DNA from 4 places in the Streptomyces sp. NPDC026589 genome. Region 2 is predicted to be linked to each of the others. Evidence: riboswitches for the same ligand, from Rfam matches in the RefSeq annotation. Region 2 holds a riboswitch; each other region holds the start of a gene.
What was found. A riboswitch is a leader RNA that binds a small molecule or an ion and turns the genes downstream of it on or off. The one in region 2 is predicted to bind cobalamin.
Positions count from the first base shown of each region.

Region 1: it holds a riboswitch for cobalamin, as region 2 does, so the genes downstream of both, AB0F29_RS34735 (iron ABC transporter permease) here and AB0F29_RS31120 (ribonucleoside-diphosphate reductase subunit alpha) in region 2, are expected to answer to the same signal.
Region 3: it holds a riboswitch for cobalamin, as region 2 does, so the genes downstream of both, metE (5-methyltetrahydropteroyltriglutamate--homocysteine S-methyltransferase) here and AB0F29_RS31120 (ribonucleoside-diphosphate reductase subunit alpha) in region 2, are expected to answer to the same signal.
Region 4: it holds a riboswitch for cobalamin, as region 2 does, so the genes downstream of both, AB0F29_RS05590 (cobalamin biosynthesis protein) here and AB0F29_RS31120 (ribonucleoside-diphosphate reductase subunit alpha) in region 2, are expected to answer to the same signal.

Region 1 covers NZ_JBEZYG010000028.1:50,464-52,656, reverse strand. The annotation lists gene AB0F29_RS34740 (endonuclease/exonuclease/phosphatase family protein) at 1-669, shown strand, start outside; cobalamin riboswitch at 773-901, shown strand; gene AB0F29_RS34735 (iron ABC transporter permease) at 1,002-2,111, shown strand; gene AB0F29_RS34730 (ABC transporter ATP-binding protein) at 2,111-2,193, shown strand, end outside.
Region 2 covers NZ_JBEZYG010000022.1:70,679-72,871, reverse strand. The annotation lists gene AB0F29_RS31120 (ribonucleoside-diphosphate reductase subunit alpha) at 1-1,421, opposite strand, end outside; cobalamin riboswitch at 1,557-1,693, opposite strand; gene AB0F29_RS31115 (GNAT family N-acetyltransferase) at 1,746-2,193, opposite strand, start outside.
Region 3 covers NZ_JBEZYG010000032.1:76,238-78,430, reverse strand. The annotation lists gene cobF (precorrin-6A synthase (deacetylating)) at 1-28, shown strand, start outside; gene AB0F29_RS36815 (hypothetical protein) at 135-332, opposite strand; cobalamin riboswitch at 655-870, shown strand; gene metE (5-methyltetrahydropteroyltriglutamate--homocysteine S-methyltransferase) at 1,035-2,193, shown strand, end outside.
Region 4 covers NZ_JBEZYG010000002.1:574,788-576,980, forward strand. The annotation lists gene AB0F29_RS05590 (cobalamin biosynthesis protein) at 1-933, opposite strand, end outside; cobalamin riboswitch at 1,071-1,202, opposite strand; gene AB0F29_RS05595 (hypothetical protein) at 1,352-1,582, opposite strand; gene AB0F29_RS05600 (inorganic phosphate transporter) at 1,595-2,193, opposite strand, start outside.

The DNA of each region.
Region 1 (2,193 bases), on a different contig from region 2:
GGCGCCGACAACCCCGACGCGGCGGGCACCGCACGCGCCCTGGCCGCCTCCGGTGCGGATGTGCTGGCACTGGAGGAGCTGGACCCGGCGGTCCGGAGGACGTACGAGAAGGAGCTGGCGACGACGTACCCGCACCACACGGTGCTGGGCACGGTCGGCGTGTGGAGCGGGCTGCCGCTGTCGGACACCCGCCCGGTCGACGTCGAGATGGACGCCGGACCGCTGGGGGACGCGAAGCCCGACGACGTCAGACTGGAGTACAACCGGGGGCTGCGCACCACGGTGGCCACGGACCACGGGCCCCTGGCGGTGTACGTGACGCACCTCGGATCCGTACGGGTGAATCCCCGGGCGGGCCTCTCGTCGGGCCAACGGGACGCCGGCGCGCAGTCGCTCGGCCGGGCCGTCGCCGCCGAGCGGAACGAGCGGGTGGTGCTGCTCGGCGATCTGAACGGAACCCTGGACGACCGCGCGTACGCGGGCATCACCTCGCGGATGCGATCGGTGCAGGAGGCGGCGGGCGACGGGTTCGGCTTCAGCTGGCCCGCCGCCTTCCCGGTGGTGCGGATCGACCAGATCCTGGTCCGGGGCGTGGAGCCGGAGAGCTCGTGGCTGCTGCCCGCGACCGGCAGCGACCACCTCCCGGTGGCGGCCCGCATCAGCTGGTGAACACCGTGGAGGCATCCGGACTCATCCGGGCCTCCCTCCCGCCTCGGGGAGGGCGACAGAACCTTCCGTGTGCCGCTGCCGTTCACCCTCCGCCGGGGGAGGGGGAACGCACGCGCTAGGCTGCGTTCCGCCACGGGGGAAGTCCGGTCGAAATCCGGCGCTGACCCGCAACGGTAGACGGAGCCTCCAGGCTCCGTGAGCCCGATCACCCGTGGCCGAGAAGGCTCCTGACGATTCGCCGTGGACTGCGAATGGGCGCTGCGCGGGGCGGCCGCCGTCCGGGGCCGCTCCTCATCGCGCGACGCACGGCCCGAGGCGAAAGCGACCGGCCTGTGGCCACGTCACTCGACCGCATACCCTCCAAGCCGTCGCGCCCCGCGTACGTCGGCACCGGACCGGCTCCACCCCGGCGCGTACCCCTGCCGTTCCTCCTGGCCGGCCTGTGCGCGGCCCTGCCCCTCTCCCTCCTCTGCGGGGCGGCACTCGGGGCGTCGGGGCTCTCCTGGGCGGAGGTGACGCGCTACCTGTGGGCAGGGCTGACCGGCGGGGCCATCGGCCCCGACGAGGTCCCGGCCTACACCATCGTCTGGGAACTGCGCCTGCCACGAGCCGTGCTGGCGGCCGTCGTCGGGGCCGGCCTGTCCGCCATTGGCGTCGCCGTCCAGGCCATGGTGCGCAACGCGCTGGCCGACCCGTTCGTCCTCGGTATCTCCTCGGGCGCGGCGGTCGGCGCCAACGCCGTACTCATCTTCGGTGCCTTGGGGGCGCTGGGCATCTGGGCGCTGTCCACGGCGGCGTTCCTCTCCGCGCTCCTCGCCATGCTGCTCGTGTACGCGGTGGCCCGTACCGAACGCGGACTGACCCCGCTGCGGCTCGTCCTGACGGGGACCGCGATGTACTACGGGTTCTCCGCCGTCACCACGTTCATGGTGTTCGCTGCCGAGCGCGGGGAAGCGGCCCGCTCCGCGATGATGTGGCTGCTCGGCAGCCTGAGCGGGGCCAACTGGGCCGCCGTGCCGATCGCCGCCGGAGCGGTGCTCGCCGGCCTCGCGCACCTCGGCTGGTCGGCACGGCGCCTGAACGCCCTCGCCATGGGCGACGAGACCGCCGCCGCACTCGGGGTCGATCCCGGGAGGCTGCGCAAGGAGCTCTTCCTCGTCTCCGCGGCCGTCACCGGGGCGGTCGTCGCGGTGAGCGGAGCGATCGGCTTCGTCGGCCTGATGGTCCCGCACGCCGCACGGATGCTGGTCGGCGCGGACCACCGCCGGCTCCTGGCCGTAGCCCCTCTGGCGGGAGCCGTCCTGCTGATCTGGGTGGATGTCCTCTCGCGCGTGGTGCTGGCACCGGCCGAGCTGCCGGTGGGCGTCCTCACCGCGGTCATCGGCGTTCCCTGCTTCATTCTCCTCATGCGCCGGCGCTCCTACTCCTTCGGAGGCATCTGATGCGGATCGACATCGACGCGCTGACCGTCGAGATCGCCGGTGCACGGCTCGTGGACCAGGTCACCCTGGGCGCGGCCGACGG
Region 2 (2,193 bases):
GCCACGAACGCGCCGAGGTTGACCGAGCCCAGGTTGCAGACGGCCGTCTCGCCGTCGTCCGTGACTTCGAGGATCTCCGTGCACAGGTTGGAGGAGTGCACGACCCGGCCCGGCTCGGCGGTCTGGTTCGCGGTCCGGTTGGAGGCGTCCTTGAACGTCATCCAGCCCTGGCCTGTCTGCGCGAGGGTCCGCATCATCCGGCCGTACAGCTCACGTGCCGGAATCGTCCTGCGCGCCAGGCCCTTGGCCTCGGCCGCCCGGTAGGCCGCGTCGAACGCGTCGCCCCACAGGTCGACCAGCTCGGGCACGTCGGCGGGGGAGAACAGCGACCACTCGGTGTCCGCGTCGACCCGGCGCATGAACTCGTCCGGGATCCAGTGCGCCAGGTTCAGGTTGTGCGTACGCCGCTGGTCCTCGCCCGTGTTGTCGCGGAGCTCCAGGAACTCCTCGATGTCCGCGTGCCAGGTCTCCAGGTAGACCGCCGCCGCGCCCTTGCGCCGGCCGCCCTGGTTCACCGCCGCGACGGAGGCGTCCAGCGTCTTCAGGAACGGCACGATGCCGTTGGAGTGCCCGTTGGTGCCCCGGATCAGCGACCCCCGGGCGCGGATGCGGGAGTACGAGAGACCGATGCCGCCCGCGTGCTTGGAGAGCCGCGCCACCTGGTGGTAGCGGTCGTAGATCGAGTCCAGCTCGTCCTTGGGCGAGTCCAGCAGATAGCAGGAGGACATCTGCGGGTGCCGGGTGCCGGAGTTGAAGAGCGTGGGGGAGGAGGGGAGGTAGTCCAGCCGGCTCATCAGCCCGTAGAGCGCGGCGACCTCGTCCAGCGCCCGCACCGACTCGTCCTCGGCGAGGCCCGCGGCCACGCGCAGCATGAAGTGCTGCGGGGTCTCGATGACCTGCCGGGAGATCGGGTGGCGCAGCAGGTAGCGGCTGTGCAGCGTCCGCAGACCGAAGTAGCCGAAGCGGTCGTCGGCGCCGTCCGCCAGGGCCTGTTCGACGAGCTTGTCCAGGGCGGCCGAGTGGAGCGCGACGAACGCGGCGGTGCGCTCCGCGATCAGGCCCTCGCGGTGGCCCACGGCGACCGAGGCGGAGAAGGACGTCGCGCCCTGGCCCGCGGCCTCGTCCGCGATCGTGCGGGTCAGCAGCCTGGCCGCCAGCCGGGAGTACGCCGGGTCCTCGGAGATGAGCCCCGCGGCGGCCTCGGTGGCCAGCGAGCGCAGCTCGGCCTCGTCGGAGCGGGCGTTGCGTCCGCGCAGCGCGGCGGCGGCGACCCGTCCGGGGTCGGTGTCGGGAAGATCGACGGTGAGGTCGGTCAGGGTCCGCAGCAGGGCGGTCCCGGGTCCGTCGTTCGTGCCTGCTCCGGACGTGGTGGAGGCAGCGGATTCGGTGGCTGAAACCGGATCGGCGGGCGCGATGGTCACTGGGCTTTCCCTCGCTCGGCAGGGGCCGGCGGCAGGCGGGGAAGCCGGGCAGCGCGAAACCCGGGGCAGGGCAGCACAGCTGACGGCGTCCACCGGCCTATCCGCGAGACCCGGACGTCTGGCGTCCGGTTCGGTCGAGCCGGACGCGCTGTCGACAGGTCTTCGGACTTGCGGGTGCGCAAAAGCGCACCGATCACACCGTTGCGGGACAGTTCCGGATTCGCACCGGATTCCCCTGCGGCGACAGCGAGGTCGAGCATACATGTGGGGGCCGCCGGATGAAGCGGCCCCCACATGTTGTGTCGCGGCGATTCAACGCGCCCCTCAGGAAGGCGCCTCCAGCTCCAGTCGGAAGGTCATGAGCCGTAGTGCCGGCACCGGTTCCCAGTCCCGTTCGGGGGTCCGTACGAAGCCGAGCCGACGGTAGATCCTATGGGCTCCGAGCATGCCCGGCCGCGTCGACAGCACCAGCGCCCGCACGCCGTCGGCGGACCGGGCGCGCTCGACGCACGCCCGCACGAGAGCCTCTCCCACGCCCCGCCCACGCCCATCGAGGGCCACCGCCAGCATCCGGAACTCGGCCTCGTCCGGACCGGCGATGTCGCGCCACGGGGTGCCGGGTGCGGCATACGTCACGCCGCCGAGCACCGCCCCGTCCACGTCGAGCGCGACGAGGACCTCGGCCTCGGCCGCACGCTGCTCCACCGCCCGCAGCTTGAGCAGATACGGATCCCGCGGGCCGTCCAGCAGACCGTCGCCGAGATACGCCTCG
Region 3 (2,193 bases), on a different contig from region 2:
CCGACCGCCCGGCGCGGGCGGCGACTGACGGCCGATGACTGACGGGTCCACGTCGAGGCGCGGGCGGCGAGGGCCTCCGCACCCCGTCGTCGGACCAACAGGGGCGTCAGGGGTGTCAGGGAGTGTCGGGGGTGTCAGCGCCGGGTCTCGTGCGCCCTGATCACGCCGAGCCCGTGCCCCAGGCTCGGGCATTCGGCGGTGAGGTCGTCGCCCCGCACCAGGTAGTCGTGCACCCGGCCGTCCGCCGGTCGTTCGATCGCGCGATACAGCGTGCCGTTCACGGTGATCGTCCAGTCGTCGCCGTCCTGGGCCCACCCGACTGTCTTCTTCATCTGGCGTATTCCGTTTCCTCGGTCGGCCTCGCCGCGGGTCGGCGGCCGTGTAGTGGGAAGAAGAACGGCTTGTGACGCTCGGTGGTTCCGCAGTCCCTACGCCATTCGGTTACATCTGTGTCACTGTCACCTCCAGTGGACGCGGCCGACCTGACCAGTGGTCAGCACGCGGCTGACGAACGGCCGAACGAGCGGGGAACGGGCGTGGCGCGGCGTCCCGCCGCGACGGAGTCCGAGCCGGCGTCGGGGGAGTTCACCGACCCGTGTCTCACGTCACCATCCGAAGTGTGAACAACGGTGTGCGCGGGCCGGGCGTCCGCTTAGGCTGATCGGCGCAGCTGGTTCGCCCTGTCCGCCAGGCAGGGTGTCGTAAGAGGGAACCCGGTGGGAATCCGGGACTGCCCCGCAGCGGTGAGTGGGAACGACCGCCGTCATACGCACTGGGCCCGGCCGGGTCTGGGAAGCGACGGTCATTAGGTGTCTGCCCCGGCAGACGTGCCCGCGAGTCCGAAGACCTGCCCGTTGCCCGCACGCGACCGTTCGCGTGCGGAGATCTCGGTGACCTCGTGGGCGGGTCGGCGTAACCACCGGGCGGACGGACACGGTTCCACGTGTCCCGGTCTCCGCCCGATGCGTCATCCCTCCGCGTCCGCGTCCCGTCCCGGGGTCTGTCCCGCAGACACGCTCGCGAAGGAGAGTCACGTGACAGCGAAGCCCGCAGCCGCGGCAGCACAGGCCACCGTGTACGGCTACCCCCGCCAGGGCCAAAACCGTGAACTGAAGAAGGCCATCGAGGGTTACTGGAAGGGCCGCGTCGACGCCGACGTCCTCCGTAAGACCGCCGCCGAGCTGCGCCGGGGAACCTGGCAGCGGCTCGCCGAGGCCGGAGTCCACGAGGTGCCGACCGGTGACTTCTCGTACTACGACCATGTCCTGGACACCAGCGTCATGGTCGGCGCCGTCCCCGAGCGGCACCGCGAGGCCGTCGACGTCGACGCCCTCGACGGCTACTTCGCCATGGCCCGGGGCACGCAGGACGTCGCCCCGCTGGAGATGACGAAGTGGTTCGACACCAACTACCACTACCTGGTACCTGAGTTGCGGCCGGACACGGCGTTCGCCGCCGACTCCGCCAAGCAGGTCGCCGAGTTCCAGGAGGCGCTGGCCCTCGGTCTGACGCCCCGGCCGGTGCTGGTCGGACCCGTCACCTATCTCCTGCTCGCCAAGGCGGCCCCCGGGGTGGCGGCGGACTTCGAGCCGCTGACTCTCCTGGACCGGCTGCTTCCCGTGTACGCCGAGGTCCTCGCCGACCTGCGCGCGGCGGGCGCCACGTGGGTGCAGCTGGACGAACCCGCACTCGTCCAGGACCGCACCCCGGCCGAGCTGAACGCCGCCGCCCGCGCCTACCGCGAGCTCGGCGGACACGCCGACCGGCCCCGACTTCTGGTCGCCTCCTACTTCGGGCGGCTCGGCGAAGCGCTGGCGGTCCTGGCCAAGGCCCCCGTCGACGGGCTGGCCCTGGACTTCACCGAGTCCGGCGCGGGGAACCTCGACGACCTCGCGGCGGCCGGCGGACTGCCCGGCAAGCGCCTGGTCGCCGGTGTCGTGAACGGCCGCAACATCTGGATCAACGACTACGAGAAGTCGCTCGCCACCCTCGGCACCCTCCTCGGCCTCGCCGGCCGGGTCGACGTCTCCGCCTCCTGCTCCCTCCTCCATGTCCCGCTGGACGCCGACGCCGAGCAGGGCATCGATCCGGGGATCGCCCGCTGGCTCGCCTTCGCCCAGCAGAAGACCGAGGAGATCGTCGTTCTGGCCCGTGGTCTGGGCGGCGGCACGGACACCATCGCGGCCGAACTCG
Region 4 (2,193 bases), on a different contig from region 2:
GCGGCCCGCGACCATCCGCCCCGCCACGCACACGCCGAGGGCCAGCGCGCTCACCCGGCGCGACAGCCGTACCGCGCGTTCGATGTCCGCGCCCCGCACGTCCCGCCCGGACTCTCCGTTCAGTACCGGCCGGTGCTCGACGCGCCCCGCGTACGCCAGGGTCCCGCCCAGCCGCACACCGAGCGCCCCCGCGAACGCGGCCTCCACCGGCCCCGCGTTCGGGCTCGGGTGACGCCCCGCGTCCGCCCTCCAGGCGTGTACGGCCTCCCGGGGCCGCCCGCCGCCCGCTACGGCCAGCGCGGCCGTCAGCCGGGCGCCGGGCCACCCCGCGAGGTCGTCCAGACGGGCCGAGGCCCAGCCGTAACGGCGGTAGCGGGGTGACTTGTGGCCGACCATCGCGTCGAGCGTGTTCACCGCCCGGAAGCCGACGAGCCCCGGCACCCCGCCGATCGCCCCCCACACCAGCGCGCCGACGACGGCGTCCGAGGTGTTCTCGGCGACCGACTCGACGACCGCGCGGGCGATGCCCGGACCGTCCAGGGAGTGCGGATCGCGCCCGCACAGACGCGGCAGGCGCTCCCGCGCCACCTCCAGGTCCCCCGCGGCCAGGGCGCCGCCGATGGCGCGGGCCTCCCGCCCCAGTGACGTCCCCCCGACGACGGACCAGGCGGTGGCGGCGGTCAGCGCGACGGCGAGCGCGGGGCGTCCCCGGACGGCGCGCGCGGTCAGCGCTGCGGCCCCCACGGCGCCTCCGGCGCAGACGAGGGTGTGCAGCGCGCCCCGGCCCCGGCCGTCACGCCACAGCAGGGACTCCACCCGCGCGGCGGCGCGGCCGAATCCGGCGACGGGGTGGCCCCGGCGGGGGTCGCCGAGCAGGGCGTCGGCGATCAGCCCGGCCGTGGCGCCGTACGCGAAAACGCGGTCGGCACGCATGGCTCAGCCGGTCGCGGGGAGAGGTGCTCCGGCGCGATGGGCTGTCGTGGGAGGCACAGGAAGCGGCGCACGGCGGCCGGGCATGGCGTATGTCCTCACTCAGGGTCCGCGCCCTGGTTCGACGTGACCGGCGACGAGAGTCTCCTGGCTTCCGGATCCGCGGTTCCCCCGGCCTTCCAGCCCGCGCGAGCGGGCCGTGACGTTCCGTGTGGGGGAGCGCTCCCCGGTGACAGTGGCGGGACCGCGCCGGATTCGCACCGGCTTCCTCTGCTGTCGCCGTAAATGGCTCCGGCAGTCCACCACGCCCCGCGAACAACCGTCAACTCGCTGTTGACCTGCGAGGCTCCATTGTGCGCAGACACACATCGGGCCGGACACACGAGAGTGTGTCCGGCCCGAAGGGGTGCGGGGTGCGGGGTCAGGCGACGATCAGGTAGATCCCGTACGTGACCGCCGCCACGCACGCCGCGAAGCAGGCGTACGCGCCGGTGCGCGCCAGCGCGACCGATCCTCCGGAGGCGCTGCCTCCGGCCGTGGCGGACTGCTTGGAGAGGGCGACGATGCCCAGAGTGAAGAGGCCGACCAGCGCGACGGTGACCACGAGGCTGACACCGAAGACGGAGGCGAGAGCTGCCCAGTCGATTTTCATGCGGATCTGTCCTTACACCTTGGCCGGCGGCCGGGCCGGGTCGTCGGGCGCCGAGGCCGGGAGGGTGGTTGCGAGGTCGGCGGCCGGGCCGCCGACGGGCGGCGGCTGGACCGCCGCCATGGCGGTGGTGACGATGCCCTGGGGCTCGCCCTCCCCGTCCGTGTCGTTGACGTTGGTGTGGTCGACCGGCTGGCGGCGCGAGGCCAGCCAGATGGCGAACGAACCGCCCACCAGGATGACCGCCGTGACGGCGATGCCCCAGGGGCCCTGCTTGGTCAGGAACTCGGCGCCCGCACCGATCAGACCGGCCGCCGGGAGCGTCAGCCCCCAGGCGACGAACATCCGGGTGGCGGTGGACCAGCGGACCACGCCCCCCTTGCGGCCGAGGCCCGCGCCCATGACGGCACCGGAGCAGGACTGGGTGGTGGAGAGCGAGAAACCGAGGTGCGAGGAGGCCAGGATGACCGTCGCCGCGCTGGTCTGGGCGGCGAAGCCCTGCGGCGGCTGGAGGTCGGTCAGTCCCTTGCCCATCGTGCGGATGATGCGCCAGCCGCCGAGGTAGGTGCCGAGCGCGATGGCCACACCGGCGGAGACGATGACCCACATGGGCG